One region of the Paenibacillus sp. YIM B09110 genome, then DNA from elsewhere that is predicted to be linked to it. Evidence: predicted binding sites of a transcription regulator. Region 1 holds the regulator's gene; the other holds the start of a gene.
What was found. The regulator NrdR, encoded in region 1, represses ribonucleotide reductase genes. The targets are predictions, from matches to a motif close to AACACNATATATNGTGTT.
Positions count from the first base shown of each region.

Region 2: the regulator NrdR is predicted to act here: its motif matches at 3,853-3,870, upstream of V8F51_RS02740 (adenosylcobalamin-dependent ribonucleoside-diphosphate reductase).

Region 1 is NZ_JBANSP010000003.1:179,691-194,775, forward strand. It holds gene V8F51_RS05455 (beta-N-acetylhexosaminidase) at 1-1,539, shown strand, start outside; gene V8F51_RS05460 (GGDEF domain-containing protein) at 2,095-3,606, shown strand; gene V8F51_RS05465 (EAL domain-containing protein) at 3,603-4,859, shown strand; gene polA (DNA polymerase I) at 4,983-7,661, shown strand; gene mutM (DNA-formamidopyrimidine glycosylase) at 7,710-8,546, shown strand; gene V8F51_RS05480 (MntP/YtaF family protein) at 8,722-9,447, shown strand; gene coaE (dephospho-CoA kinase) at 9,464-10,060, shown strand; gene V8F51_RS05490 (lytic transglycosylase domain-containing protein) at 10,057-10,623, shown strand; gene V8F51_RS05495 (alpha/beta-type small acid-soluble spore protein) at 10,713-10,925, opposite strand; gene nrdR (transcriptional regulator NrdR) at 11,070-11,564, shown strand; tRNA gene V8F51_RS05505 (tRNA-Ala) at 11,608-11,683, shown strand; gene V8F51_RS05510 (S-layer homology domain-containing protein) at 12,393-15,085, shown strand, end outside.
Region 2 is NZ_JBANSP010000002.1:81,863-96,947, reverse strand. It holds gene V8F51_RS02745 (response regulator transcription factor) at 1-1,130, shown strand, start outside; gene V8F51_RS02740 (adenosylcobalamin-dependent ribonucleoside-diphosphate reductase) at 1,251-3,788, opposite strand; gene V8F51_RS02735 (DEAD/DEAH box helicase) at 4,070-5,920, shown strand; gene V8F51_RS02730 (YqhG family protein) at 5,917-6,873, shown strand; gene V8F51_RS02725 (hypothetical protein) at 7,045-7,980, shown strand; gene V8F51_RS02720 (YqzE family protein) at 7,942-8,181, opposite strand; gene V8F51_RS02715 (N-acetylmuramoyl-L-alanine amidase family protein) at 8,416-9,123, shown strand; gene V8F51_RS02710 (divergent polysaccharide deacetylase family protein) at 9,088-9,921, opposite strand; tRNA gene V8F51_RS02705 (tRNA-Leu) at 10,057-10,143, shown strand; gene V8F51_RS02700 (catalase) at 10,280-12,397, opposite strand; gene V8F51_RS02695 (S53 family peptidase) at 12,827-13,909, shown strand; gene V8F51_RS02690 (S-layer homology domain-containing protein) at 14,032-15,085, shown strand, end outside.

The DNA.
Region 1 (15,085 bases):
GATACTTACGCGATCGAGGGCGAGCCTTATTTCGGATACATGCGCGGGCGCTATTCGGCGGCGGAATTGAAGGAAATCGACGATTACGCCGACATGTTCGGTATCGAAGCGTTCCCGAGCATCCAGACGCTCGCGCATCTGGAGGAGTTCCTCAAATGGGAGCCGGTGAAAGGGTACAAGGACACGAAGGGCGCGCTGCTCGTCGGCGATGAACGGGTGGACCAGCTCGTCGAGCGGATGATTCATTCGGCTTCCGCGCCGTTCCGCAGCCGTAAGATCCATATCGGAATGGACGAGGCGGAGGAGCTAGGACGGGGCAAGTACTTGGATCGCTACGGATATGCTGACCGAATAGACATCATGACCGGACATCTGAATAAGGCGCTGGGCGTCACTCGTCGCCTTGGCTTGAAGTCGATGATGTGGAGCGATATGTTTTTGAAGCTCGCGGTCGGCAACGGAGGCACCGAAAGCGATTATTACAATACAGATACGAAGATTCCGGAAGAGATGGCCAGTCGAATTCCGAAGGACGTAGACATGGTGTACTGGGATTATGTTCATATGGAGCCGGAGCATTATGCGAGCGTCATCGCCAATCACCGCCCGCTCGGCTGCAACCTTGTATTTGCCGGAGCGGTGTGGATCTTCAATACATTCGGCGTCAATTACGGCATGTCGTTGAACGCTTCCGATGTCGCGCTGCAGGCGTGCAAGCGCGAAGGGATACGCGAGGCGTACGCGACGATGTGGGGTGACGACGGCAACGAAGGCAATCCGTTCGCGGCGCTGCTAGGCTTGCAGCTCTACGCGGAGCACGCTTATTCGGAAGAGAAGCCGGACTGGAGCGTCGTTGCCGAACGGGCGAAGTTCTGTACCGGCATCGAGGCGGACGCATATCTGCTGATGAAGGACTTGGACGAAGTGCCCGGCTCCGAGCCGGACAACCGGAAGCAGAGCAACCCTTCGAAGTTTCTGCTGTATCAAGACGTTTTACTCGGATTGTTCGACTTCCAGATCGACGGTTTGCCGTTAAATGCGCATTATGCGGCGCTTGAAGAGAAATTGCAGAATGCGAGAGTCGAAAGCGCGTCACTTGATTGGATCTTCGACGTTCCACAGAAACTGAGCGGGGTACTGAAGCACAAGAGCGAATTAGGCTTGCGGTTGAAGCGAGCGTATGATAACGGGGATATGGCAACGCTGCGCCATGCGGCGACCGAGGCGATTCCTGCTATCGCAGCGGCGGTCAATGAGCTTCGCATCGCTCACCGCACGCAATGGATGAAGATGTTCAAGCCGTTCGGATGGGAGGTGCTTGACATTCGCTACGGCGGCGTCATCAATAGGCTCGATACCGCAGCGGTCCGTTTGCTCGCCTATGCGAGCGGAGAACTCGACCGGATCGAGGAATTGGAGCAGGAGAGGCTGCCTTTCAGCACCGTCAATCGGTTCAATGGCAAAGGCATCGGCTGGAGCAGCCATTACTACCGGATGGCGAGCCCGAATGTGTTCTTCCACGTCATGAATCCGTTTTAAATCCTTCTGCCAGCTACTAATCGGTAGACCGGATAGTACTGAACATGGAAACACTAATATGTCGAAGGCGAACGTTGTATTGCGGCTGGTTACGGACTATATGTGCTCTAAACGATGCGAAGCGGACAGTTTGAAGTCGTTGCGGACGGAGATAGCTCTAATATGGTAACAAAACCGAATTTACTGTTGAAATGGGATTATTAAGGCGTTTTCGGTCCGTAATGAACGAACAATGAATCATATGCCATAGATAAAGATGCCTCTGTCCGCAACGGGCTTAATAGCCGACTAAAGTTAGTTGGTTATCTAATAATATTAGCGGTCGTAGTCCTAGACAGCGGCCATAGACCTAAATAGAAACGGGATGGAGCAGATAACCTATCTGATCTATCCCGTTTTTTTGGTGATTTAGTACGGGCTCTTGTCGGTTTCTAATGTCACAATTTGTAGAAGTTTACCGAAATTTAACGTTATTAGGCATCTTACTTCACAAATGTTTGTTAGTGTTAAGACTAAAGTGAGCGTTAACGACATGTAAACATTGAGGGGATCCTAATGGAAGAGATTGGTTATGGTCTGTTCAACAGGGATATGATTCGGAGCATTAAGGAGCGCTGGAATAACGGTGGCATCGGCGCGATTTATATCCGCATTGATAGCGGTCAGGCGGCTGCCGAGCCGTCGCTTCTGCTATGGGAGAGCGACCAACGAAGGATGTTTTGGCGATTAAGGCTAGAGAATGAATATTATTATTTGCTTGCCAGACAAACCGGCGATCAGCCAATCGAGCAGCTAGCGCAGGCGGCCGCCGAGCAATTGAACAATCGAATGAATATAGGCGAATCCCCGACAAGGAAGGACGCAGTGAAAGCGCACATCGGCTTCGCCGTGGCATTCCCTTCCTCCGCTGGCCGTTCGACTGAGACGGTCGTGTACCGTTTGCTGAGGGACGCTATGCTGTTGAATACATACACGGCAGCCGTGCCATACGTCTTCGGACATACTGAAGCAGCGGAGCCGGCTGAATTAACCGTTCAGCCGAGCGAGAAAACAAGAAAGCAGCCGATTGAGCTTTACCATACAGGTAAGCCTATTGCAATCGGACAGCTAGCAGGTCCTTTTCCCGTTTTCCAATCAAAGACGCTCGTATCGGAGGTCGCTTATATGTTCGATACGAATCCGAAGGCGCCTGGCGCGATAATAGTCGTAGACAATCGCCCAGTCGGGCTGCTCATGAAGGAAAAGCTGCATCAGCTGCTGGCGGGACAGTTCGGTCTGCCGCTCTATTGGAACAGGGGGGTGGAACGAATCATGAATGATCAGCCTCTTATCGTGGACGAGCAGATGCCGGTGGAGCAAGTGTCGCAGCTGGCGATGAGCAGGCATTATGCCCATCTGTACGATGTCGTTATTATTACGCAGAACGGCCAACTGGCTGGTGCGGCCTCGATTCGGTCGATATTGGAATGTATGACAGCTATGCGAACGGAAGCGGCTAGGGAGGCCAATCCGTTGACGGGCCTGCCAGGCAATGAAGGCATTCAGTCAGAGCTTCAGCGCAGAATTCAGGCAGGTATTCCATTCGCTGTTATTTATGCGGATCTGGACTATTTCAAATGGTTCAATGACTGCTTCGGCTTCGGACTTGGCGATGAAATGATTCGATACGTGGCCGAGACGTTATGCAAGGAGCTGGAGATGCAAGGAACGCAGGGTGATTTCGTCGGTCATATCGGCGGTGATGATTTCATTATCGTAGCGGGAGCCGGCCAAGCAGAGTTGATCTGCCAATCGTTAATTATGAGGTTCGAGCAAGGTGTCAAAGCTTTCTATGGGGGGGTCGAGGTTACATCCGTAGAAGACCGCCACGGCAATATCGTCGAGCAGGAGGGCGTCACGTTATCCTTATCGCTCATGCTCTGGGACGGCATTGTGCCCTTGACGCCTGAGGATATATCAAGACTTGCTGCCAAGTTGAAGAAGCGGGCGAAGGCGAGCAAGGGCAGCGTCTATGTGCTGGAGCATATAACAGGAATGCATCATGGAGAGGATCGAAAATATACGTGAAACGTCTACGTGAAAGTCAGCGCATCAGCCAGTTTGGAAGCGGAATATGGACGATGTCAGGCGTATTAGCCGGTCAATCCGGATTAATCGGCGTTCTTTATTTGTCATGGCAGCAATCTGGCGAACCGGAACAGAGCGGCAGCAGCAAGTCGTTCCGCGCGGAGTGGAAGCAGTTCGCGCAGCGCGAGAGCGAAGCGGCGTTCCAGAGCTCTGTGCTGTTCGAGGGGATGGATTGGATTCATGACGATCTATTCATCTATATGCGTCTTCCGGGCGGCCGTCGAGAAACGATGGAGGGCTGGCTGCTGGAGACTGCGTTCAAGCATACGTCGAATTGGGAACAGCGTTTCGCTGCGCATATGCGGGAGCAGACCGAGCAGAACTGGAGCGGCAAGCTGTACATAGGCGTAGCCGTTGCCGAGATCAAGAGCAGCGAGGACGAAGAATCTGTTTGGTACGAAGCGGTCAAGCAAGCGATGCTGCACGGGCAATCGGCGGGCGGCATGGAGCGGAGCATCAAGCGCAGGGCATTCGATCGACTGATGGAGCAGCGGTCGATTGATCCTGTCTACCAGCCGATCATGGCACTCGGCGAGGATAAAGTGTTCGGCTTCGAGGCACTGACGAGGACGCGGGAGCGAACTTGGTTCGAAGGACCGCTGGCGCTATTCTCGTTCGCTGAGCAGGAAGGGGCAGCCTATGCGCTTGATCGACTGGCGAGAGAGAAGGCGATCGAAGGCTGCGGCGGTCTTAAGCGTGAGCAGAAGCTGTTCATCAACGTGATGGCTCAAATTATCGAGGACCCGGAGTTCTCGCCTGGTCAGACGCTTAACTTATTGGAACGGCGCGGCTTGTCGCCGCATAACGTCGTATTCGAAATAACGGAACGCAATTCGATCGAGGACTTCGGAGCCGTCAAGAAGGCGCTGGAGCATTACCGCAGCCAAGGCTATCAGATTGCCATCGACGATGTAGGCGCCGGTTATTCATCCCTGCAATCGATTGTCGAGCTGCGACCCGATTACCTGAAGGTCGACAGGTCGATTATTCAAGATATTCATCTCGATGAGATGAAGGCTCACATTCTTCATACACTAGCTCAGCTTGCGGCTAAGATGGACATATCGATCATAGCCGAAGGCATTGAACAGCAGGAAGAGCTTGCCAAGGTTAGAGAGCTTGGCGCTTCATACGCGCAAGGGTACTTGCTTGGACGGCCGGCTGCGATGCCGGAAGATCAAGGTGTGCTGTGATTGGATAGGCTGGAGGTATGGGCTTTCTCAAAGCGGACGATGCTTTGGGAAAGCCCATTTTGCGCTAGGCATTTTATGGTATGATAGATGGCAAGCAGGTCATTAGGCGAGGTGTTGATGTTAATGGAAAAATGGATGTTAATTGATGGCAACAGTATAGCGTACCGCGCATTCTTCGCACTTCCGCCGCTGACGAATTCAGCGGGTCAGCATACGAATGCGTTGTACGGTTTCACGACGATGCTACTTAAACTATTGGACGAGCTTAAGCCTACCCATGTTCTTGTTGCTTTCGATGCGGGGAAGGTAACGTTCCGTCACGAAGGCTATAGCGAATATAAGGGCGGACGGCAGAAGACGCCGCCGGAGCTGTCCGAGCAATTCCCGGTTCTGAAGGATTTGATCCGTTCCTTCGGCATCGCGCAATTCGAGCTGTCCGGCTATGAGGCGGACGACATTATCGGCACGCTCACCAAGCGGGCCGATGAGCAAGGGGTAGAGACGGTTGTCGTATCCGGCGATAAAGATATGCTGCAGCTTGCTTCGGACAAAGTTACGATTGCGGTAACGCGCAAAGGCGTAAGCGAGGTAGACATGTACTCGCCGGAAGCGATTCAAGAGAAATACGGGTTAGTGCCGCAGCAGATTATCGATCTGAAGGGTCTTATGGGCGATACGTCCGACAACATTCCTGGCGTGCCCGGCGTAGGCGAGAAGACAGCGCTTAAGCTGTTGCATGAACATGGCTCGGTAGAACAAGTATTGGAAAATGTAGGCGAGCTGAAAGGCAAGCTGAAGGAAAATATCGAGACGCACAAAGACAGCGCGCTTATGAGCAAGAAGCTTGCGACGATCTTCCGCGAAGTTCCGATCGAGAGCGGAACGGAGGAGCTGCGCTATAGCGGTTATGATGGCGCTGCCTTGGCTGAGGCGTTCCGCAAGCTGGAGTTCAAATCGCTGCTCGAGCGTATGGATTTCGGAGAGTCAGTCGTCGATTCCGCCGAGGCGGCGAAACAGTCCGCTGCAGAACTGAATATTTCGATCATCGCATCCGAATCGGATGGCGATGCTCTGGCGCAACTGCTGTCTGCGCTGAAGACGAACGAGGAACATGGCTTGTACATCGAAGCTATCGGCGAGAACCCGCATCAAGCAGAGATCATCGGCGTATCTGTAGCTGTTGCGGAAGCCGTGTACGTACTTCCTTACAGCGCGCTTAAGCAGCCTTTCACAGCGGGGGTAGTCGAATGGCTTACTGGGCCTTGTAAGCCGAAATATGGCTTTGATTTACATAAGGTTGAGCTTGCGCTTGCATGGAGCGGCATTAAGTATGCAGGAACGGCATTCGATGTTCAGCTCGCGGCTTATTTGCTAGATCCGACCGATACAGCGTTATCGCTTAGCGCAATTACGGATAAGCAGGGGCTGCCTGGTATCTCTTCCGATGAAGCGATCTATGGCAAGGGAGCGAAGTTCAAGGTGCCGGAGCCGGATACGCTGTATCGCCATTTGGCGCTGCGCGCTGACGCGGTTCGGAAGCTTGTGCCGATCTTGACGGCTGAGCTTGCGAAAGGCGGTATGAGCAAGCTGTATTTTGAATTGGAGCAGCCATTGTCTCGTGTGCTTGCGGGCATGGAGCTTCAAGGCATAACGGTGAAGAAGCAAGAGCTTGAGGATTTGGGGCGCAGCTTGGAGTCGCAGTTGGTCACGATCATGAGCGATATATACAAGCATGCGGGCGTGGAGTTTAATATCGGCTCTCCTAAGCAACTGGGCGATATATTGTTCGAGAAACTTGGACTGCCTGCGCGCAAGAAGACGAAAACCGGTTATTCAACCGATGCAGAGGTGCTGGAGGATCTGGCTCCGTATCACGAGATCATTCCGCTTATTCTGCATTACCGCCAGCTTGCGAAGCTGCAATCGACGTATGTCGAAGGTCTGCTGAAGGAAGTACGCGCAGAGACGGGTAAGATCCATACGTATTATCGTCAGACGATAGCGGCAACCGGACGTCTTAGCAGCCAATTTCCGAATTTGCAAAATATCCCGATCCGGCTGGAGGAAGGCCGTCAGATCCGTAAGGCATTCGTCCCTTCTGAGCCGGGCTGGTACATCGTTGCCGCCGACTATTCGCAGATCGAGCTTCGTGTATTAGCTCATATAGCAGACGACGAGAACTTGAAGGAAGCGTTCATTCACGATATGGATATCCATACGAAGACGGCGATGGACGTTTTTGGCGTCACAGCTGAACAAGTGGATTCCAATATGCGCCGTCAAGCGAAAGCCGTTAACTTCGGCATCGTGTATGGCATTAGCGATTATGGCCTTTCGCAGAACTTGGGAATTACAAGAAATGATGCAGCTAAGTTCATTGAGCAGTACAAGGAAGTGTTCAAGGGCGTACGCCAATTCATGGAGGATATCGTCGTTCAGGCACGACGCGACGGTTACGTAACGACACTCCTCGAACGAAGACGTTATTTACCGGAGATTAAGGCGTCGAACTTCAATCTGCGCTCGTTCGCGGAGAGAACAGCAATGAACTCGCCGATTCAAGGGACGGCCGCCGATATTATTAAGCTGGCCATGGTACAGATGGACGAAGCGCTGCGTGAGCGTAACCTGAAGAGCCGCATGCTGCTCCAAGTACATGACGAACTTGTATTCGAAGTCCCAGAGGATGAGCTGGAGCTCATGAAGTCGCTTGTCCCGGAAGTGATGTCCGGAGCGCTGCAGCTGCATGTTCCGCTGAAAGCAGATGTCAGTTTCGGTGTCAATTGGTATGAGGCAAAGTAACCCGCTAGCTCTCCATTTGCGTTATAATAGATGGCGAGGTGAGGACAAATGCCGGAATTGCCGGAAGTAGAAACCGTAAGACGCACATTAATCGATCTAGTCGCGGGCAAACGTATTCAATCCGTAACCGTTAAGCTGCCGCGTATTATACAACGTCCTGCAGAGCCGGAGCAGTTCGCTGCCGCTCTAGCCGGACATACGATTCAAACCGTTGAAAGGCGCGGGAAGTTTCTGCTGATCATGCTCGACGGTCTAGTACTCGTATCGCATCTCCGCATGGAGGGGCGTTATAGCGTGAATAAGGCTGATGAACCGACTCCGCTGCATACGCATGTCATTTTTCACTTTGACGACGGAACGGAGCTTCGCTACAAGGACGTAAGGCAGTTTGGAACGATGCATCTGTTCGAGCCGGGGCAGCACTTCGAGATGGCGCCGCTTAACAAGCTGGGAATCGAACCGTTAGAGCCGGCTTTCACCCTGCAGGCGCTTCGCGATAAGCTGGATAAACGTAAGATGAGCATTAAGCCGTTGCTGCTGAATCAAGAGCATATCGTCGGGCTAGGCAATATTTATGTCGATGAGTCGCTGTTTTTGGCACGGATTCATCCGGAGCGATCAGCCAATTCGCTGAAGCCAGCAGAGTGGAAACGGCTGCATGAAGCGATTCGTTCAACGCTTGGACGCGCTGTTGAAGCCGGGGGCTCGTCGATCAGATCCTACGTGAACGGGCAAGGCGAGATGGGCATGTTCCAGCATTCATTTTCTGTATATGGCAGGAAGGACGAGCCTTGCAAAGTATGCTCGCGACCGATCAAGAAGTTCGTCCTGGGCGGCAGAGGAACGCATATCTGCGAGAAGTGTCAGCCCGTTCCTAAGGAATAGCTGCACCCGAAGTATCATAAGCCGCTTAATCGGCTAGGCTTACAGCTATGCACCGTCATCCGCTATCCGCATATGATGTTCTTGTTAAGAGAACATAGGCGATCGCCCGTATCAACGGCTTCTGTCCTAGACATAGGCCGTTCACCGGGCAGTCGCGATGCGGGGAGGGAATTCGTTGTTCGCGCATTTGGCTCCACTGTTAGTGATCGCTTTTGCAGTTAGCTTGGATGGATTTGGCGTTGGAGTTACGTACGGGCTGAGGCGAATCAAAATTCCGTTTTTATCGGTTTTTATTATTGCCTGCTGCTCTGGACTTATTATTTGGCTATCGATGCAGGTTGGCAGTTGGCTGTCGGGGTACTTATCCGAGTTCGCCGCTCGCTTGATCGGCGCATGCGTGCTCATCGTGATTGGCGGTTTCGCATTGTTCCAATTAAGGCGCGGGCGTGACGATCAGACCGCAACAGCCGATGCAGAGGAAGTGGCACCAGCTATCGAGCATAAGGTAGTGGAAACGGCTTCCGGTTCTGCAACGGAGCGTATTCTTGCTTCCAACACAGCGCTTGTAGTGATGGTGGAGCTTAAACGGCTCGGCCTCGTCATCCAGATCCTGCGTACGCCACAGGTAGCCGACGTCGATAAGTCGGGTACGATCTCGGCCTCAGAGGCAGTTATGCTCGGTGTCGCTTTGTCGCTTGATGCCTTCGGCGCAGGACTTGGCGCCGCGATGATAGGTCTGCCTGCTCTAATGACGGCGCTTATTATCGCTGCATTCAGTGCTATTTTTCTCATTGGGGGAATCCGGTTTGGGTTCCAATGCTCGAATTGGCGAGGAATGCAGACACTGTCCTTTCTTCCAGGGATATTATTAATCATCATGGGTATTATGAAGCTGTTATAACTTCGAGGTGAATGGAATGATAATCGGATTAACCGGCGGTATAGCCAGCGGCAAAAGCACCATCGCTCAGCTGCTCGCCCACCGCGGCGCGCTGCTGGTCGATGCCGATCAAGTAGCAAGAGAGGTTGTTCAGCCGGGAGAGCCGGCACTTGAGGCGATCGCCTCTTCTTTCGGACAAGCTGTACTTCAGGCGGACGGCTCCTTGAATCGTTCCGCGCTTGGCGCTATTGTGTTCCAGGACAAGGCGTCGTTAGCGAAGCTCGAGTCGATCACGCATCCCGCGATCAGACAGCGCATGCAGCACAGAATACATACGTATGCCGAGCAGAATCCGGGAGCGCTAGTTGTTGCCGATGTCCCGTTGCTGTACGAGACGAATCAGCAAGCCTTGTATGAAGGCATTATGGTCGTTTATGTACCCGAGACGGTGCAGCTTACGCGGTTAATGGAGCGTAATCAGATGGACGAGGCAGAAGCGAAGCGGCGTATATCGCTGCAGATGGATATTGAAGAGAAGCGAAGACGCGCAGATTGGGTGATCGACAATAGCGGCCCGCTCGCAGAAACGGAACGCCAGATCGATGATTTTTGGCGCAGTCAGGGAATATTATGAAAGTACTTTTGCGCAAAAGAGTTGTGCTCGTATTATTGCTAGGACTTATCGCTATCCTTTTTTTGAAGTCGGACTGGCTTGGCGAGTATATGTATCCCGTGTATTATAAGGACGATATTCGTGCCAGCGCTTCGAACTACGGATTGGAGCCACATTTGGTAGCCGCCGTGATTCGAACGGAGTCCAACTACAAAACAAGCAGTCAGTCAGTTAAGGGCGCTGTTGGATTAATGCAGATGATGCCGAATACGGCTAAGGATGTCGTTCGGCGGGCAGGATTCACTGAAGTGACGGAGGACATGCTCAAGCAACGCGCGGATGTTAGCATAGAGCTTGGGTCATGGTATTTAAGCTCCTTGCATCAAAGGTTCGATCAGAACTCAATCGCGGCAATTGCCGCGTATAATGCCGGACCGACGAGAGTCAGTGAATGGCTGAATACGGGAGAGTGGGATGGAAAGCTGGAGACGGTGAAGCAAATTCCGTACGGTGAGACCCGCCACTATGTACAACGCGTCATTTATTATTATAATAAGTACAAGGAATTGTACCCTGACTTTTAACTTAGAAAATAAGATGAGCCTTGAGAGGCTCGCCGCTTCATGGACGAGCTTCCCAAGGCTTCTGTTATTCATACAAACTTAATGAATCATTATTTGTATTGGCCGGCAAGAGATTGCTCGGCGATTTGCACCAGGCGACGAGTAATGGAACCACCGATCGAGCCTGCGTCACGGGTTGCCATGTTTCCATAATATCCGTCTTGCGGAATGGCAATACCCAGCTCTTGTGCCACCTCATATTTCAGTTGGTCCAATGCTGCAGTTGCTTGTGGTACTACCAATTGGTTGCTGTTTGCGCTCATGTATGTTCACCTCCTTGCGGTTGGTAACTGTATTATGTGCGTTATTCTAGAGTTCATTACAGGTAAGGTATGGGAATAACTTAAGCTAAAGTCAATGTCGGTATGATAAATAAAGCATCAGGATGAATGGAGGGAAACAATCCAATGAAATGCCCCTATTGCGATTACGCAGGCACAAAAGTGTTAGATTCACGTCCGGCTAACGAGAACAAATCGATTCGCCGCCGCCGCGAGTGCGAGAAGTGCAACCGCCGCTTTACGACGTTCGAAATGATTGAGGAAACACCGCTTATCGTCATCAAAAAAGGCGGCAGCCGCGAGGAGTTCAGCCGCGACAAAATATTGCGCGGTCTTATCCGCGCCTGCGAGAAGCGTCCCGTACCGGTCGAGCGTCTCGAGGTTATCGTCTCCGAGGTCGAGAAGGAGCTTCGTACAACGGCGCTGGCCGAGGTTGAGAGTCGCGATATCGGCGAGATCGTCATGAGCCAGCTCTACCCTGTAGACGAGGTGGCGTACGTTCGCTTCGCGTCCGTGTACCGCCAGTTCAAGGACATCGATATGTTCATGAAGGAGCTTAACAATCTGTTGTCCAAGCACCCTTTGAACAGTCCATTGAACAGCTTAAGAGATATAGATTGACAATTTTGGCGACATCATGCTATTATCAACCTTGTCGTCATTTGGGGCCATAGCTCAGCTGGGAGAGCGCTTGCATGGCATGCAAGAGGTCAGGGGTTCGATCCCCCTTGGCTCCACCAAACAATAAATTCAACCACTTCATCCGAAGTGGTTTTTTTATTGTTTGGTGGAGCCCATCAAGGGGGCGAACCCCGGGGTTCAGCCCGCGCGGACGGAGCGAATGCGGAGGAGCACGGCGTCTGAATCCACCGCTAAAAGTCCACGTCGACTAAGCCTCGTCAGCCATTCAATCAAGATTCGGACATCCCATAATGGAAAGACGAGCCAATGCGAGTCGTCTCCCCCTTGGCTCCACCAAACAATAAGGGGGCGAACCCCGGGGTTCAGCCCGCGCGGACGGAGCGAATGCGGAGGAGCACGGCGTCTGAATCCACCGCTAAAAGTCCTCGTCGACTACGCTTCGTCAGCCATTCAATAAAGATTCGGACATCCCTAAATGGAAAGACGAGCTAGAGTGAGTCATATCTCCTTAGGCTCCGCTAAGGTTTAAAAGCTTTTAAGCAAACTCTCCCATCAGCTCAGGAAAATTTGCAGGCTAATCCAAGCAGACTGAAAAATGTCTAAACCCCGTCAGCCATTCAACCAAGATTCGGAGTCATATCCCCCTTGATTCTATTAAGGTTTAAAAAGCCTTTAACTAACTCTCCCATTAGCTCAGGAAAAGAGCAATTCTCGCAATGAGGGATAGAAATTTGGCTCATAATGTGTTTATATTAAATCACAATAATTAACAGATTTTCATAGTTACAAGTAGAGGAGTGTCGGGTTTTGTTCAATCGTAGATGGTTGGTATTATTGCTTGTTGTGGTCGTTTTCACGTCATCGGCAACGTTGTATGGCGGAGATAGCAAAGTGTATGCCGCGTTCTCTGGCGCAGGGGACGGTTCTCCTGGGAATCCTTATATTATCGCTAGCATTGAGCAATTAAAAGAAGTAAGCGACGATATGGATGCAGCCTATCGGTTAGGCGCGGATCTCGATTTGTCTGGGGAAAACTGGGAGCCGATCGGGAGTTGGGGATCTGAACCTTTCACTGGCCTGTTCGACGGAGACGGGCACACGATTGCGAATTTGACGATAGACACGGACGGGGCCGGCACAAACAACCTCGGGTTGTTCGGTTACGCTTCCAATGCCGAATTTAGAAATATCGGGTTGGTCAACGTGTTTATCGATTCTTACACCGGCGACTATATCGGCGGGGTGATCGGGTATAGCCAAAACTCTCTAATCGAATATGTGTACGTAACCGGAACTATCATCGGCGATGAATCGGTGGGCGGTTTGACCGGCTATGCATCGGGGAATCCCGGCGATGATATACGCTATGCATACTCTTCTACGCATGTAACTGGATCAAATAACGTAGGTGGATTGAACGGCATGATTGAAGGGTATTTGGCGGTTGAAAATAGTTACTATAATTCAACCTTGACTAGCTCTTCAGCAGGCGGAGAGCCTTTAACGGAAGTGAACATGAAACTTAGCGATAGCTTTACAGACTGGTATTTCGCCAACGAGGACGGGGATGGCAGCGAATGGGGAATAATCGATGGGCTAACTTACCCTATGCTTCGCAAGACGTTCGATCGAATTACTTTGGATGCGTTGAAGGTTACGGCAGGGACTGATCCGGATAACGGCGATCCGGTGGAGCTCGGGCCGTCTTTCGCAAAAGATCAAGTATTTTATTCGGGCATCGTACCGAATGAGGTAGATCAAGTGACCGTACACGTGGACGCGCAAGATAGCGAGTCTTCGATCAATAACGGAGCCGCGTTGGAAACGATCGATTTGGACGAAGGAGAAAATCTTATCGATATTAAGGTTTCGAGCGCCGGCGCAGCGGTTCCGAGTTCATGCATACAACCGTGTACGTTGCCTGATCCTTACGTTTTGACGTATACCCTTCAAATCAACCGGGAGGATGGCAACGCATTCCCTCACACGATCTCGACTGCCGAACAACTGGCAGCGATCGGAACGGGCGTCGCGGACGGGTATCAATTGAATGATGATTATATTCTTATGAACGATATTGATTTGTCCGAGTATTTGAGCGATTCCGGCGGGGGATACAACGAAGCCAAAGGATGGGTTCCCATTGGGGACGCAGCTAAACCTTTTACAGGAACTTTCGACGGCAACGGTCATGTCATCAATAACCTGATCATTGATCGCATAGACGAAGAGGATATTGGATTCTTCGGAGTGGCGTCGGGTACCATCCAAGAGATCGGTATGACGAATATGGAGATTGCCGGAAAGCGCACAGTGGGGGGGATTGTCGGATCGCTCCTCGATGACGGCATCATTAGTAACGCCTATTCTACCGGTACGGTGACGGCAACCGTTCAAAGAGCGGGAGGATTGGTTGGGAAATTGCAAGGAGAATTGAATGAAACGTTTTCCACGGCGGACGCCATTGGATTAAGCGGATCCGATTACATAGGCGGACTTGTCGGCGAATCGGCTCATGCAATCGTGACGGATTCCTTTGCCGCCGGGCGAGTAACGTCTGCTGCAAGCACCGGAGTAGGAGGGTTAATCGGCGCCAGCATCGATACGGCAGTAACCGATTCCTTCTGGGATATCGAAACGAGCGAGCAACCGACTTCTGCCGGAGGAAGTGGTGCCATTGGAAAATTATCGACAGAGATGAAATCAAAGTCGACCTATTCTGCAGCAGGCGTAGACTGGGATTTTACAAATACCTGGGCGATGATATCGGGAACAACCTATCCGATGTTCGAGCACGAATTAGAACCCGCGAAGCTTGCGAGCTTGAGCGTATCAGCAACGGGAGCCGTATTAACTAGGTCTCCGGCTGACTTCGATTCCGAACTAGGCTTATATACGATTACATCGAACCGTTATATTGATTCTGTGGATATAACCGTCGCTCTAGCCAATCTGAATGCCAAGGTTTCGATTTCAGGAACAGAAGCGTCATCGGCAACGGTCTCCGTTAATCCCGGCGATAATGAGATCACGATTGAAACGGAGGACGAGAACGGGAAAGCTCACGGAATTTACAAGCTCAACGTTCAGATTCCCGCACCGGAAATAAACGATGTGAATTTTCCCGCAGGCGGATATTACGGAACTGGCGATACCTTGAAATTCGTCATAAGCTACGAAGGGTCGGTGGATGCTCCAGTCGGTACGCCGCGACTGCCAATCGTGATTGGCGAAGGGGCCGATACGTCAACGGTATATGCCCTCTATACGGAACAGCCAGCAGGCGAACGGAACAAGCTCGTATTCGCTTATGAAGTGCAAGACGGATTGTTGGATACGGACGGCATAGAAATCGGAACGGAAATCGATTTGCCGGTTGGCGCAGCCCTTACTGCGTCTGGCGTGGATGTTCCGCTGGATGTTCCGGCGACGGGGGCGAACGGCATTGTTATTGATTCGGTCAAGCCCTCTATAACATGGACTCAGACGCCAGACAGCAC
Region 2 (15,085 bases), on a different contig from region 1:
AAAACAAACCGATTTCTGAGGATGTACTGGACGAACGATTAGCCATGTTGGACATCACGCTCCGTTCATCCGACCCGTTCGTCATGATGGTCATTCGCTTAGAGGTGGAGTTTTATGAGTATGATTTACATTCCTTATCGCTACTGGAGTACGCGGTAGGCAATATTGCGGAAGAAGTATACGGAGAGTCCTTCAACTTATGGCACTGTACAACCGATCAGGGCTACTTAGTGTTTCTAGTCAAATGTACGGACATGCAATCGCCCGATTTGATAGATTCCTATGCGATAAAACTTCAGCAGCATGTCCAAAAATATTTAAAATGCTCGATTTCCGTCTGCTTAAGCGGCATTCGCAAGTTCCCCCGTTCTTTGGCGGATCTTTATCACGCTTCTGTTATGGCGTTTACTCGCAATGTCGGAGGAAATAGAAGCTACTTTATAACGATTGATGAAGTAACGGAAAAAATCCCGAATCAGAACCTCGTCACTCTGTTCGAGCCTCCGCTACTTCCGGCATTATTGGAATCGGGAAGCTGGCAAGAATCGATCGCCAAGATCGGCCGAATTCTGTCAATAAATACCCCGAACGACGAGCGTTCGCACGATCAGCTGTTCACAATACTGCTTTACTTGTCGTCTTCGTTCAGTTTGTCATTCTCTGTGAAAGACGGAACGCTCGAAGAACAGCTCGGCGAAGAATTCGATCTTATGCTGCGGAAGAAGAGCTTGCTTTCCAGTCAGAGAATATACGAATGGGCCAAGCGAATCATCGGAGGTCTCAAAGATAAAGCCTCTGGTCAGATCGAAGACTCTCATCAACTAATTGCTTCAAAGGTTCGGAGCTTTATCCAGGGGCATCTAGCGGAAGGTATCGCGTTGCAAACCGTAGCCGAACACGTCGGCCTGCATCCCGTCTACCTGTCTAAGGTCTACAAAACGGTGACTGGCGAGACGATTGGCGATTATCTGTATCGGACCCGTATGGAACGCGCAGCCCATTTGCTTCGAACTACCGATCTTAAAATAAATGAAATAAGCGGTCAACTCGGATTCTTGGCTCCTCCACACTTCATCAAAATCTTCAAAAGACAATATGGCAGCACCCCACAGGAGTTTCGAAACAAATAAAACAAAGAAGCCTAACATTAATGTCAGGCTTCTTTCGTTTGAACAATCTGAATTACGACCAAATGATCGACATTCTAACTACTCCCACAATTAAAATTGTTTACCGTTCTGATTATATATCTAGTTACACTTGCTGTATCCGCACGTACTGCACTGCTTGCATCCCTCGATATTAATAAGCGTTGCTGACCCGCAAGATGGACACAAGTCAATGGATGTCTCTGCTCCACGCTCATCATATGGAGGAGCTTGGGAGGTAGCCAGAGTTAATGGAATTTCTACTGTTGCCGCATACTCCTCAGCGCCCTCCGTATGAATCTCCAACGCCTTTGCCACAGCATCGGCAATCGACTCTACCCGATTCACGCCGAATCCGATTGCCCCCGAGCCTCCAATCCCTTTCAAATGCTTAATAAGCAGCTTCGACTTATTGCCGTGATCGCCGTAACGAAGGAACAGCGAGCAGACGCGACCTAGTGCTTCCGCCATGGCGAATACGTCCGACCCTGCCTTACCAACGTTCAAGAAAATTTCAGCAGGCGATCCGTTCAAGTCGTTGATCGTAATATAGGCCATTCCGAACGGCGTGTTGACCTTATAGGTAGCACCCTTCAACACTTGAGGACGGCGTTTGTATTCTTTATCGAATACTTGCTCCGTTTTATTAGATTGCGGTTCTACTATCCGAGGCTCAACAACTGCTTCCGTAATCGCTGAATCCTCCTTCTTCGTTGACAGCACCTGCACATCGCGGCTACCGTCGCGGTAGATCGTTACGCCTTTGCACCCTAGCTCGAACGCCAGCTCATACAGCCGCGCGGTCTCCTCTACAGTGAAGTCGGCGGGGCAATTCGCAGTCTTCGAGATCGAGCTGTCCACCCAGCGTTGTATCGCAGCCTGTACGCGAATATGATCCTCCGCCGACAAGCTCATCGACGTTACAAAATAATCGGGAAGCTCCTCACCCGGGTGCTCCTCTTTCCACTGCGCGGCAATCGGCACATATTGCTTGTCATGGCCAAGTCGGCTTTGCCGGTAGTATTCGAATGCAAAGTAAGGTTCAATCCCCGTAGAAGTGCCGACCATCGTACCCGTGCTGCCCGTCGGCGCTTGCGTTATAACGGTCACATTTCTCATCCCGTTATTCTTAATCGCTTGCCCGACCTCGGGGAACTGTTCAGTCATGTTGCGCATGAATCCGCTTTGCAGGAACGGCTCTGACTCGAAAGCCTGGAACGATCCCTTCTCTCCGGCAATGTCGGATGATGCCAAATAGGACTCTCTCGCCATAAACCCATACAGCTTATCAAGAAACTGAAGCGATTCTGGACTCCCATAACGAATTCGCAGCTTAATCATCAATTCCGCAAGCCCCATTGTCCCAAGCCCAATACGGCGCTCCAGCTTCTGGTTCTTTTCATTTTCCTCAAAATGATACGGCGTCGTATCGATCACATTATCTAGAAAACGTACCGACCATCGCGTCACCTTCGCTAGCTCATCCCATGCAACATCATCTTTCTCTTCATCATAAAATCTCGACAAATTGATCGCCGACAGGTTGCATACTCCCCATGCAGGAAGCCCTTGTTCCGCGCAAGGATTAGTACTAATAATCGGATTAAAATACCAACTGTTCGACATTTGGTTGTAATACTCCATGAAGACTACGCCGGGCTCTGCAGACTTCCAAGCCGATTCGATGATTGTCTGCCATATATCGCGCGCGCGAACGGTTTTATAATGAATAACCTTCTTGCCCATTCGGCGCCACGCCTCAAGATCGCCACTCCATAGCTCGTCGTAGCCTTCTTCCTTCGTATCCGGAAAAACAAGCTCCCAATCGAGGTCTTCCTTAACCGCATGCATGAACGCATTACTGACGCATACGGACAGATTGGCATTCGTCACCTGCCCCATAGTCTGCTTGACCGTAATGAACTCCATCACATCAGGATGCCAGTCATTGATCATTAGCATTAAGGCTCCCCTTCGGCTTCCGCCCTGCTCGATTAACCCCGTCGTATAACTGAACAAGCCTCCCCAAGAAACTGCCCCGCTGGATGAGCCGTTAACGCCTGCGACGATCGAACGGCGCGGACGGAGCGAGGATAGATTCATGCCGACGCCGCCGCCGCGGGCCATAATTTCCGTCATCTCCGTGAGTGATTTCATAATGCCGCCTCTGCTATCCTTCGGCGATGGGATGACATAACAATTGAATAGAGTCAGCTCCTCGCTCGCGCCAGCCCCTGCCGCAATCCTGCCTCCAGGCACAAGCTTCCAATCGTCTAAAATATATCGAAAACGCTCCTGCCACTCCTTGCGTTTATCTTCTGTCAGCTCTGCCGAAGCCATTGCTTTCGCTAGACGTTCCCACATTTCCTCCGGTGTTCGCTCGATCGTAAGCGACAGCTTCTCGGTTGTCGTATCAACAACATCGCCGCTCCTCAGCCGAACTTTGACATTGCCTCCGCTGCTTGACAACTCCGTAACTTCACCGACCTCTTTGGTTGGAAACTTCGTATCATCCTTCGTCAAGACGAGCACCGTATCGCCGACCTTGACTTGACTGGAATCGGCTTGCTTCCATGCGTAACGATCCAAAAATATTTTCTCGCTAAGTCCCTCGAGTCTCGTTCCCTGCTCTGTACTCATCTCCGTCACAGTCTCCTCTCAAGCTCCATTCGCTTCGTCTTCCCTACGTTCGAATCCAACGATATTCACAATATATTGTGCCTTGACCTTATTATACTATACTATATGTTGATTTATAGTCTTGTTTTCCTCGAATTTCCTACACGAACTCCGCTTACATGACATCTATCTCGCTCAGGCTTGTCCGCACTCTTTTTTATAAGCCATCTTATTAATCTTTGTTGAAAGGGCCATACTAATGACAACTTATGCCTAATCCATGCGGAAGGGAGCTGATCTCCATGTCATTTACGAACCAGCCACAGATTAGTTCAACCGATACGGGAATCTCTTACGTTACGAAAAAGCTTCATCCGCTAGTCGATCTGCAATACGATCGTTCCTGGTTCGATGAGCTTCAGAACCGCATTGCCAAGGGTGGTCCATGGGATGACTGGACACTCTATCAGCTCGCGATGGAAGCAGAGCAAGCGCGTCGAATTGAAAGCTTCGAACAACTGCAGTGCTTGCGCAGCCTACCCGAATTCGAGCCTATGCCTCATCAGATCAGTACCGCGCGCAAAGTGCTGCACGAGATGGGAGGCAGAGCGATTCTCGCCGACGAGGTAGGCCTTGGCAAAACGATCGAAGCAGGCCTCGTGCTCAAAGAATATATGGTTCGCGGGCTTGTGAAGCGCGCGCTCATTCTCGTTCCCGCTTCTCTCGTGCTCCAATGGGTGCGGGAGCTGAATCAGAAGTTCGGCATTTCCGCCGTTGCGCAGAAACGCGAGCATACCTGGGGTTATGACGTCGTCGTTGCCTCGATCGACACCGCCAAGCGCGATCCGCATCGCGAGCTCGTATTGAACACCGACTATGACCTCATCATTATCGACGAGGCGCACAAGCTCAAGAACAAGAAGACGACGAACTACCAATTTGCGAATCTGCTTCGCAAAAAATATTGTCTGCTGCTGACCGCGACGCCTATTCAAAATGATCTCGACGAGCTGTTCAATCTCATCACGCTGCTCAAGCCGGGCCAACTAGGCGGCCAAAGCGACTTCGCAGCCAACTTCGTTGTCGACAAGCGTCTTCCGAAAAACGAGGATCAGCTGCAAGAAGCGTTGTCCGGCGTCATGATCCGCAATCGGCGCGGCGACGGAGGCATTCATTTTACGAAACGGGTCGTACGCAATATCCCGCTCTACTTGTCCGAAGACGAGAAAGCGCTCTACGATGCCGTAACCGGCTTCGTTAAGGAACGCTATAACGAAAGCGGAGGCGATCTGACCAGCATGCTGTCGCTCGTAACTTTGCAGCGTGAAGTATGCAGCAGCCGCGACGCCGTTTTCCTTACGCTTGTTAATTTGTTCAAGAAGACGAGCGAGGATTCGCCGATGCGTCCGAAGATTTGGGAGCTCGTCGAGAAGATCAAGAGCATCAAAGCGAATACGAAAGCCGAGAAGACGCTCGAGCTCGTGAAAGCTATGGACGAGAAGGTCATTATTTTCACGGAGTATCGGGCAACGCAAGAGTATTTGCTGCAGTTCTTCCGCGCGCACAATATGATTGCCGTCCCTTATCGGGGCGGTATGAATCGGGGCAAAAAGGACTGGATGATGGATCTGTTCCGCGGACGCGCTCAGGTGTTGATTGCGACGGAGGCTGGCGGCGAAGGCATCAATCTGCAGTTCTGCCACCACATGATTAACTTCGATCTGCCTTGGAATCCGATGCGCGTCGAGCAGCGAATAGGACGGGTGCATCGTCTTGGTCAGACCGAGGATGTGAAAATTTATAACTTGTGTACCCAAGGAACGATTGAAGAGCATATCGTGGGGTTGCTTCATGAGAAGATCAACCTATTCGAGCTCGTGATCGGCGAGCTGGACCATATTCTAGAGCGTTTCGAGAAAGGCGACGGCTCCATCGAGCAACGGCTGGCTCGTATGCTTCTCGAAGCGGGAAATGATCAAGACTTAAAACGCCAGATGAGCGAGCTGGGCAGTTCGCTTAGTCAAATTCGCGGTGAGGTGCAATCGACGGCAACGGCTGACGAGCCTCTAACTCCTTCACGAACGCAATCGCATTCTCATGAGCTGATTATCCACACGGACAAGCTCGGACAAACGGTGGAGGTGCGCCCATGAACGAGAAACAAGTCCATAAGTTCGTCAACCGGTATTTGGAAGCAACGGAATGCTCGATTTTGGAAAAGTCGCCGTCTCATTTCACCGTCAAGCTGTCCCCTTTTGCAGACCGCGAACTGACGAACCGCCCCTATTATTGGAGCTTCGTAGATCGGTTAGGTACGGAGCCGGAGACGATGACCTATCTGCTCGTTACCGATAAGCAGAAGTATGACGCGATGGAGGCCGACAAAGCAGCAGGCTCCAAGACAGCCGCTGCCCCCGCAGAAACAGAAGAGGATCAAGCGGCGAATGCGGCTTTAAGCCGCTCCCTCGGGTTCGTTCACGGCAGCTTGGCTTCGAATGTTCGCGTGCCGCGCGAGGATCTTTATTTTGGCTCGCGTAAGCTGGAGCAGCTGTTCGATGCGGCCAAGTCCAAGGGCAGCTTCGTTTATCTGTTTCAGGAGATGGACAAAAAAAGTCCGCATCCATACAGCTCTTCTCCTTACACCGCTTGGCTGGCCGTCAATATGCGCGTCGAATTCGCTTGCGATCGCAAGCGCGAGGAGATTCACAGCTTTGGGGTATCGCTAGCCACCGGCTTATGCGTGGAGCAATTCCATGATCGTTTGGTCACTATGAAGCTTACGCCCCGTCTGCCTTCCAACATCCACATTACGCGCAATGGCCTGTCTTACAACAAAGCGATGAGTATCGTAGAAGCCGCGCTGGAACGTAAGCTCAAGAGCTACGATTACGGCTGGGCAGGTGAAGCGTCCGCAAGGCTTGAGGAAGAGCTGGCAAGAATCACAGGCTACTATGAGCCGCTGATCTCGAACGCCCTTGAAGAAACGAAGGCTGCTATCGAGGAGCAATTCGTTCAGCGGCAAGCCGAAATTCGTTGGCAATTCGAGCCGCGCGTGACGGCATCCGCCATTAACTGCGGCATCATCCACCTCGAGGGCATCGATTGACAGAATTATGACCACATTCGCATGGATACGTCAAAAAAAGGCGGTCGGAAGGCCGCCTTCGCCTGACAAGTTGCAACAGTCTTTTTGCTGCCTGCAGCGTACAATTCTAGACATAGGACAGGCTTGTCCCTAATCGAGACAATGCGGAAGGGGGATCATTCCTTGCCACTTTTGAAATGGCGGAAAATTTTAGCTTCAATTGCTTTGATCGGATTGCCGCTTTATTCCTTAGGCAGTCTCACTAATGCGAATTCTATTGTTGGGTCAGAGGAAATTCGTGCTAATGCAGCAGCTGTTCAAGCTACGGTAATATCTGATGAAATTAGCGATCAAGCCCGTATTTTTGCCAATCAAATCGCATCAGAGCCTCAATTCACAAGCTGGAATAATGCGGACTTATCGATTTCCGCACTGGGACCGGGTACGCATAGCTGGCTTGTGCTTGTGAAGAATAATAAGCAAGCCATCCTCGGATATATGGTATTGAATGCTTTGGAAGCGGGAGGTTATCAATTAGGGGAGTATGGCTTAAGCAGTGCGCCTCTATTCGGTGGACAATCTTTCGAGCATTCTATGCTCCAACTAGGACTTAACAAGTCTACAGGCATCGATAAGGTTAGTGCTGAACGCATCTACATTCACCCGTTGCTTGCCGCTTGGAAAATAACGTCCGACAGCAACCCCTATTACACCGATGCTGCGACCGGCGAACAATTGCCCGTTACCGCTGAAGGTTGGGAAACGTCTGCCAAGACCGAACGATCGCAAGCTGCTTTATTCCAAGCCCATACCGAGCATAAGCTTCAAAAATCACATTCGCTCGCTTCATTCGATCCATACGCCAAGCTGTCTTGGCCCACGAATAAGCCGCTGGACATAAATCCAGTCAAATACTCATCCCTGCTTGTCAAAATAAATGGCCAACAACAGCTGCGGTATATCGCCGAGCGGTTCGATGGCCAAATGTTATATGCCTGGTCTGTTGTCGGCTATCACAGCTGGACAAGCGGGCATGCTTATATCGCTTTGGAAGCTGGCGAAGATAGCGGACTGCGCCGCTACATTCCGCTACAGCTCTTGTTGGGGCTTGGCTCTTTTTATAGCTGAGACGCTCTGACGCTCCGCCCTTATTTTCCACCAAATCATCAAGCTTGCCGGTCCCCATCCGAACCAACGTGTCAGCCACGGCTCCCTCAATGCTTTGGCTGACGATTTCGTTTGTTTCCGCTGTTCCTTCGGCGTCTCCATATAGGTCACGAATTGCTCCGTCACAAAAGTTGCTAATTCTTTACCGCCTTTGATAGCCATTGCGATCACTCCTCCAGCCCATTTTGTTCAAATATAAGAAAGTATAAAATCTTTGTTTATACTGTGCTTATTTTTCTCCGCGAAACGTTTGCTTGCGCCGCCAAAAAATGGCGACTGCCGTTTACGCTTGATAATATAAGCTTTCCCCGCCTGCTCCCAACATAAACATGCATGAGTTTTCCTCCGATAAGCCACGATAAGCGTATCACTTTACGCGATGGAGGAATTCCTGTTATGCACCGTTCCCTGCTTATGTGCCTAATCGCCTTATTACTGCTGGCATCCAGTTCTTCGCATTCGGCGGCTGCGATGCCGTTCCAGCCTGTCATATCGAAGTCGGGGTTTGATTGGGCGCTTCCGAATACCGTCGTCATCATCGACGTTGGTCATGGAGGCGTCGACGGAGGCGCTGCTTATGGCGATATGCTGGAAAAAGATATTAACCTCGCTGTAGCCCATAAGCTGTATGCGATCTTGCGGGCGCAAGGCATTGCTGCCGTTATGAACCGTACAAGCGATTATGCGCTTAGCGAAGACAATCGTTGGCATATTAGCCGATCCCGCCATCGCAAAGACTTGTCGCAGCGAAGGCAATTAACCGAAGAAATCGACAGCGAGCTTCTGGTCAGCCTGCATGTCAACTCAACCAAGAACAAGTCCAAGTACGGTCCGCTTGTACTTCATCAGACTAGCGGCGAAAGCGCGCTGCTTGCCTTCTGTATTCAGGATGCGCTTAATAGACAGCAAAACACGAAGTTTTTGCCGCGCGAAGGCACACCCTTCTATTTACTGCGACGCGTTCATCAGCCGTCCGTCATCGTTGAGATGGGCTTCATCAGCTCCGAAAGGGATCGCGCCATGTTAACCGATCCGGTCAAGCAGCAAGAAATCGCCGAAGCAGTCGCTTCAGGGATTCGGCAATATAAATGGATCGCCCGCTGAGCCGCTCACAAGTGCGGAAAGCTTCACGAACTGTACGTCGGATTGCATGAGTGGAATTGAATGTCTCAGCACGGAAGCTGTTTTAAGACCAGATGGGCCGACATGACCGATCGTAATGCCTATCTGATGTGATTCCATATGCTTGCGCAGCAGCAATATTTGCTTTGAAATATGCTGTTCCGTATACACATCGTCTAGAAACACATCATTGGATACGAGTGGTACGCCAAGCTCTCCTGCAATTTTGGGAACAACCGTCTTGTAAGTGGTGCGGCTGTCTAGGAAAAACAAGCCGCGCTCCTTGCAGACGCTAAGGACAATACGCATCATGCGCTCGTCTGCCGTCACCTTCGAGCCCATATGGTTGTTCATGCCGACTGCATACGGCACATCATCGATCGCCGCCTCCACCCGCTTGCGAACCTCTTCGTCGGATAGATCAGTCGTGAGCGCGCCTGGACCCAGCCATTTCTTAAGCCCTTTATTCGGCTCCATCGGCATATGGACGATGACATCATGTCCCATCTTATGCGATTGTTCGGCATCCTGCTTCGTCGTAGGCAGGAACGGCATGATGGCTGTCGTGAACTTCACCGGCAGCTTCATCATTTCTTCCGTGCCTGTCATCCCGTTGCCGAAGTCGTCGATGACGATAGCAACCAACCGTTTTTGCGGATCTGATGTCTCAGAATCCACTCGATGTGCGCTCGCCTGCGTCTGCCCGGAAGCTAATGAACATAATGCTAAAGTGACAATAAGTACAAGTATCCATATACCGTGATTTCGTTGTTTCAACATGACCGTTCCACCATTCTGCTTTTTTATTTCATTGTTTGTGTAAAGGAAGAAAAATATGCTGAATATTATAACTTTAACCAAACAGTTGACGCATGGCTGCACGCCATGCTAACATAAGAAACGTAATTAAGGCATGCGGTCGTGGCGGAATTGGCAGACGCGCTAGATTCAGGTTCTAGTGGTGTAACAGCCGTGGAGGTTCGAGTCCTCTCGACCGCACCAACTTTTATAACCAACAAGCTCGCAATATCGCTCTAGCAGCGTTTGCGGGCTTTTTTATTTCTTTGAAGAAGTAGACAAAAGGGACAAACGCCATTATGGTGATTGTCCCTTTTGTCTGCCTTCCTGCACGTTCAATCTACTTCAACAGTTGCGGTTGCAATACACGATCCCAGTGGCGGTGCTGCGCTATCCCATCAATGAACGATGTGAAGAATGCTGCATCGGCACTCTCTTGACCGGTAAGCAACACGCCTGCCGGCTGCGACCCGTCACTCCCTGCATCTTGTGCCGCGCCAGCGGCAATAAGCAGACGGACACCGTCTCCTACGGCAGCTATCGTCTTATAATGCTGGAACGCTTCACGGACGAAACCTGCCGATGCGATATCGCTTAGCAGCTCATCAGCGCCCTGTGCTCCTCCAGCTACATATACGGCGTCGTACAGGACCGACGCCGCAGTGAGCAGCGATTGCTGCGGCTCGATAAGCGTGCCGTCGTTGCCGCTTACGGGAACGAGCGTTTTGCTCACAATGTCCGCCCTTACTTTCGCCGCGGTCAACGCCTTCAACAGCGCCTGTACCTCTGCCGTGCGGTAGCCTGTTCCAAGCATCACCGCAACCTTGCGTGTAGCAGCAGTCTTCGTCTTTGTCATCATGCTGAGGGCAGGAGAGATTGCTGTTGGCTCCGTCGCAACGCCTTTTGTCGCAGTCGCTCCAATACCTTCTGCTATTTGTTCCGCTAGATCCTCTGCCACATGGCTGAACACATCCACTACACGCTGCCGAATCTGCTTGGAAATAACTTTACCGAGCTCGAAGCGGAAGGCGTTTACGATTTGGTTTTGCTCGACCGGCGACATGCTATGCCAGAACATCGACGCCTGGCTGTAGTGATCCTCAAAGCTGTTGCTTCTTGCTTTGATCTTCCGCCCATCTACCTTCTCCTCGTAATGGCGGTAGCCCCCTTCGCTTGGCGGTACTGGGGCTGGATCATTGTTCGCTAGGCCGTTCTTATGATAGCTCGTCTGTCCCGGATTAATCGTCATCCGGTGCATGCCGTCTCGTTGATTGTTATGTACTGGCGTAATCGGTCGGTTAATCGGGATTTCCGCAAAGTTCGGTCCCCCTAAGCGAAGCAGCTGCGTATCTGTATACGAGAACAGCCGACCTTGCAGTAAGGGATCGTTCGTGAAGTCAATGCCGGGTACGAGATGTCCGACATGGAAGGCAACCTGCTCCGTTTCCGCGAAAAAATTGTCCGTGTTCCGAGTCAGCGTCATTTTGCCAACGATCCGTATAGGGACGATCTCCTCCGGCCATAGCTTCGTCGCGTCCAATATATCGAAGTCGAAGCTGAACTCATCCTCTTCCTTCAGTATTTGAACGCCAAGCTCGAATTCGGGATAGTTGCCCTGCTCGATCGCATTCCACAAGTCGCGGCGGTTGAAGTCCGGATCCTTGCCGGCAATCTTCTGCGTCTCATCCCACACAAGCGAGTGAACGCCAAGCTTCGGCTTCCAATGAAACTTTACGAAGTGAGACTTTCCTTGCTCGTTAACGAATCGGAACGTATGCACGCCGAACCCTTCCATCATACGGAAGCTGCGTGGCAGCGCCCTTCCTGACATAACCCACATAATCATATGGGCGGTCTCCGTATTCATGCCTACGAAATCCCAGAATGTATCATGAGCTGATGAAGCTTGCGGAATCTCATTGGGCGGCTCAGGCTTCACGGCATGAATAAAGTCGGGGAACTTAACCGCGTCCTGAATGAAGAACACCGGCATGTTGTTGCCCACAAGATCATAGTTCCCTTCCTCTGTATAAAATTTCACCGCAAAACCGCGCACATCGCGCACCGTATCGCTTGAGCCGCGAGAACCTGCTACGGTAGAGAAGCGGACGAACAGCGGCGTGCGAAGCGAAGTGTCCGTCAGAAACTTCGCTTTCGTATATTCCGCAAGCGATTCGTACAGCTCGAATTCGCCATGCGCGCCGAACCCTCTAGCATGCACGACACGCTCGGGAATACGCTCATGATCGAAGTGGGTCATTTTCTCCCGGAAATGGAAGTCCTCCATAATGGTCGGACCGCGCGGACCAACCTTCAAGGAATGCTCGTCATCCTCGACTCGCAAGCCTTGGTTCGTCGTTAACGCCTCGCCTTGATCCGTAACGCGATAGGCATTTAATTGCTTCTGCTTGGCGTTGTCCACACTCGGACTTTTCTTGCCATTATCCTTACCCTCCATCTGTGTTAAGCCTCCTCATCAAGATTAATCATAGTATCCACAGCAGATACGATATTTATCCTGTTATTTCCACTTAGAAGGTTTCATCATCCTAGCTTACTTCTTGCGATTCGCTAGCATATTAAGGGAAACTATAAAGTTAATGTTTGATTTTGTAGATGACTAGGTTAGGAATTGAACCCTGCTTGAGAGATTTAGCCTGTGTGCGATTATTTATCTTTACATACAGGGACTAATTACCTATGATTATTTTGTCGGAAATTGTCAACGACCAATTTTTTCAACTCTTATTTACGAAGCTGTTAAATAGAAAGTTTTGGAGACGATCACATGGCGTACGGTAAGCTTGTAAAACGAATGGTTTTTGTACTAACTACGCTATGTATTCTGACCTCGTGTCAAGAAACAAGCATTCAAACGGATTCGCCTATGGCAGAGCCTGAAGAAGCGGCCAAATGGCAATCCGTGAACGATTATTACCGCGTTGCCGATCTGCACTCGCAGGGCTTTACGGGGCGCGGCGTACATGTGGCGATCGTAACGTTCGACACCTTCGAAACGTCGGATATTGAGCTTTTCTCGAAGCAATTCGGATTGCCGAAGCCGATTATTAACGTTATTCCGCTGTTTGGCGGCGCCGTCCATCAAGGTGCAGCGGCCAATGGTCATGTCGAGTCGACGCTGGACATCGACGTGGTGCACGCAGCAGCTCCGGATGCGGTGCTGGATGTGTATTCCGTCCCGCCTGCCGTACCTTTCTCCTACGTTCTTCAGAAGATTTTGGACGACGGACAAGCTCGAATCGTTACCTTCTCATGGGGACGAGCGCCGAACCCGCAGGATGACAAAATAGCCTTTGAAATCATAGAAGAGATGAGCAAACAGGGAATTACCGTATTTGCTTATACGGGCGATAACGGGCCGAGCCAGGAAAACTCGCATTTGCTGTCCCCCTCCTATTTGCCCAATGTCGTTGCGGTTGGAGGAACAATTGTAACCGTCGACCCCGCTTCCAAACGCGTAAACGAAAAGGTCTGGCCGCTTTCGGTAGGCGGCTGGAGCGTCCATTATTCATCGCCTGGCTATCAAAACGCCGCTGCGGCTTCGATGAAAGGGATCGCAGATAGCGGCAAATATCGGATGGTGCCCGATATCGTTGGGCCGTCTATCGTTACGGCAACCGATTCGCCGACTTCGGAGCGAGACGGGCTGCCGATCTTTGTCACCGATCCGAAGACGGGCAAGGGAGAATGGATGCCAGCTATAGGGACAAGCGTGGCTGCCCCGTACATTGCCGGCATATTCGCGAACATCGTCGGCGGATTGAAACAAGGCTTAGGCGATATACATGAACCGCTCTACAAGCTGATGGAACAGCCGGCCTTTAATCCGGTCGGCCCAAGCAGCAACCAAAGCGTTTTTGAAGGAGGTGATGTCTATTCGATGTCAGCAGGTCTCGGAAGTATTAATGCCTATGAAATGGCGGTCGCGTTCGGTCTGCCGTTAAAGTAAGGCGCAGCGCAAGGCTTCATCACATACAGACATTTGGAAGGATGACATCTATGACGAGACGATCAATGAGTAAGGCTCTATGCTTGGTTTTGATTGCATGCTTGCTGTGTGCAGGTTTTCCTTTGAACCAATCCTATGCGGAGGCGGGTCCGGAATCTCCCGTTAGAGAGGTAACTACCTCGGAATGGGGTTCCGTATTGTCCGTGACGGACGGCAATCTAATCGATAACGAAAACGGAACCTATTCCCTTTGGTTAACAAGTTCCAACGTAACGTTTACTTACGAGAATGATACCGAGAATGTGAATAGCGAAGATACCGCCGCTTACCAGAAAGCGGCTTATGGCGCTCAACCGAATATCAATACTTGGAATCCGGGAACGTTCCAAAGCGTGGTGGCCGGCGTAAGTTCGGATGATGGACTCAAACAGGATATTTTCTTTCGTATAAGCGAAGAACAAATAAAGGTTACCGTTCACTTTATGTTAATAGAAACATCGCCTAACGCTTACAATACGGATACGGATGCTACTCTTTGGGGTACCGCAAACGAATTCGACGAAGAGACGTATGTAGGATTCGAGTATTCGAAAGATGTATCTTTCACAAATTCTTCAACAACCGAAGATACAGATACGTCGATAGGTTCCAATTCTACTTTTTTCAGATCGATATCGGAACTGGAACGCGGCACGACTTATTATTACCGCGCTTATGCCGTCGTTGACGACAATTTCATTTATGGAGATACCCAGTCGTTGAAGACTGCAGCTATTGCCTCCCTTGATGTGAAAGCTGCGAATGGAAGCGTGCTGACGAAATCTCCTGCGGCTTTCAGTTACGGCACGACGTCTTACGAGGTGCATGTGCCGCATGACACGACGATCGTGAACGTCGTTGAGACGGTGGATTTAGGGACGGCGCCGGCCATTCAGGACTTATCTTTCGAAGTAGACGGGAACCAAAACTTCGAAGAATGGGTCACGCTGTCCGGCACGAGTCAAGCAGCGACGCATGAGGTCAGCATTACAACGGATTTGACGACTGTCTGCGTAGGCTCACCGGTATTTACAGGGCTGGGTACGCTGGCTGGTGCTTGCGATTCCGATCAGTTCGAAGTTAAGATCATTCGCGATGCTGTGCCTTTCATACAGACCTTGTATGCCTCTTATAATA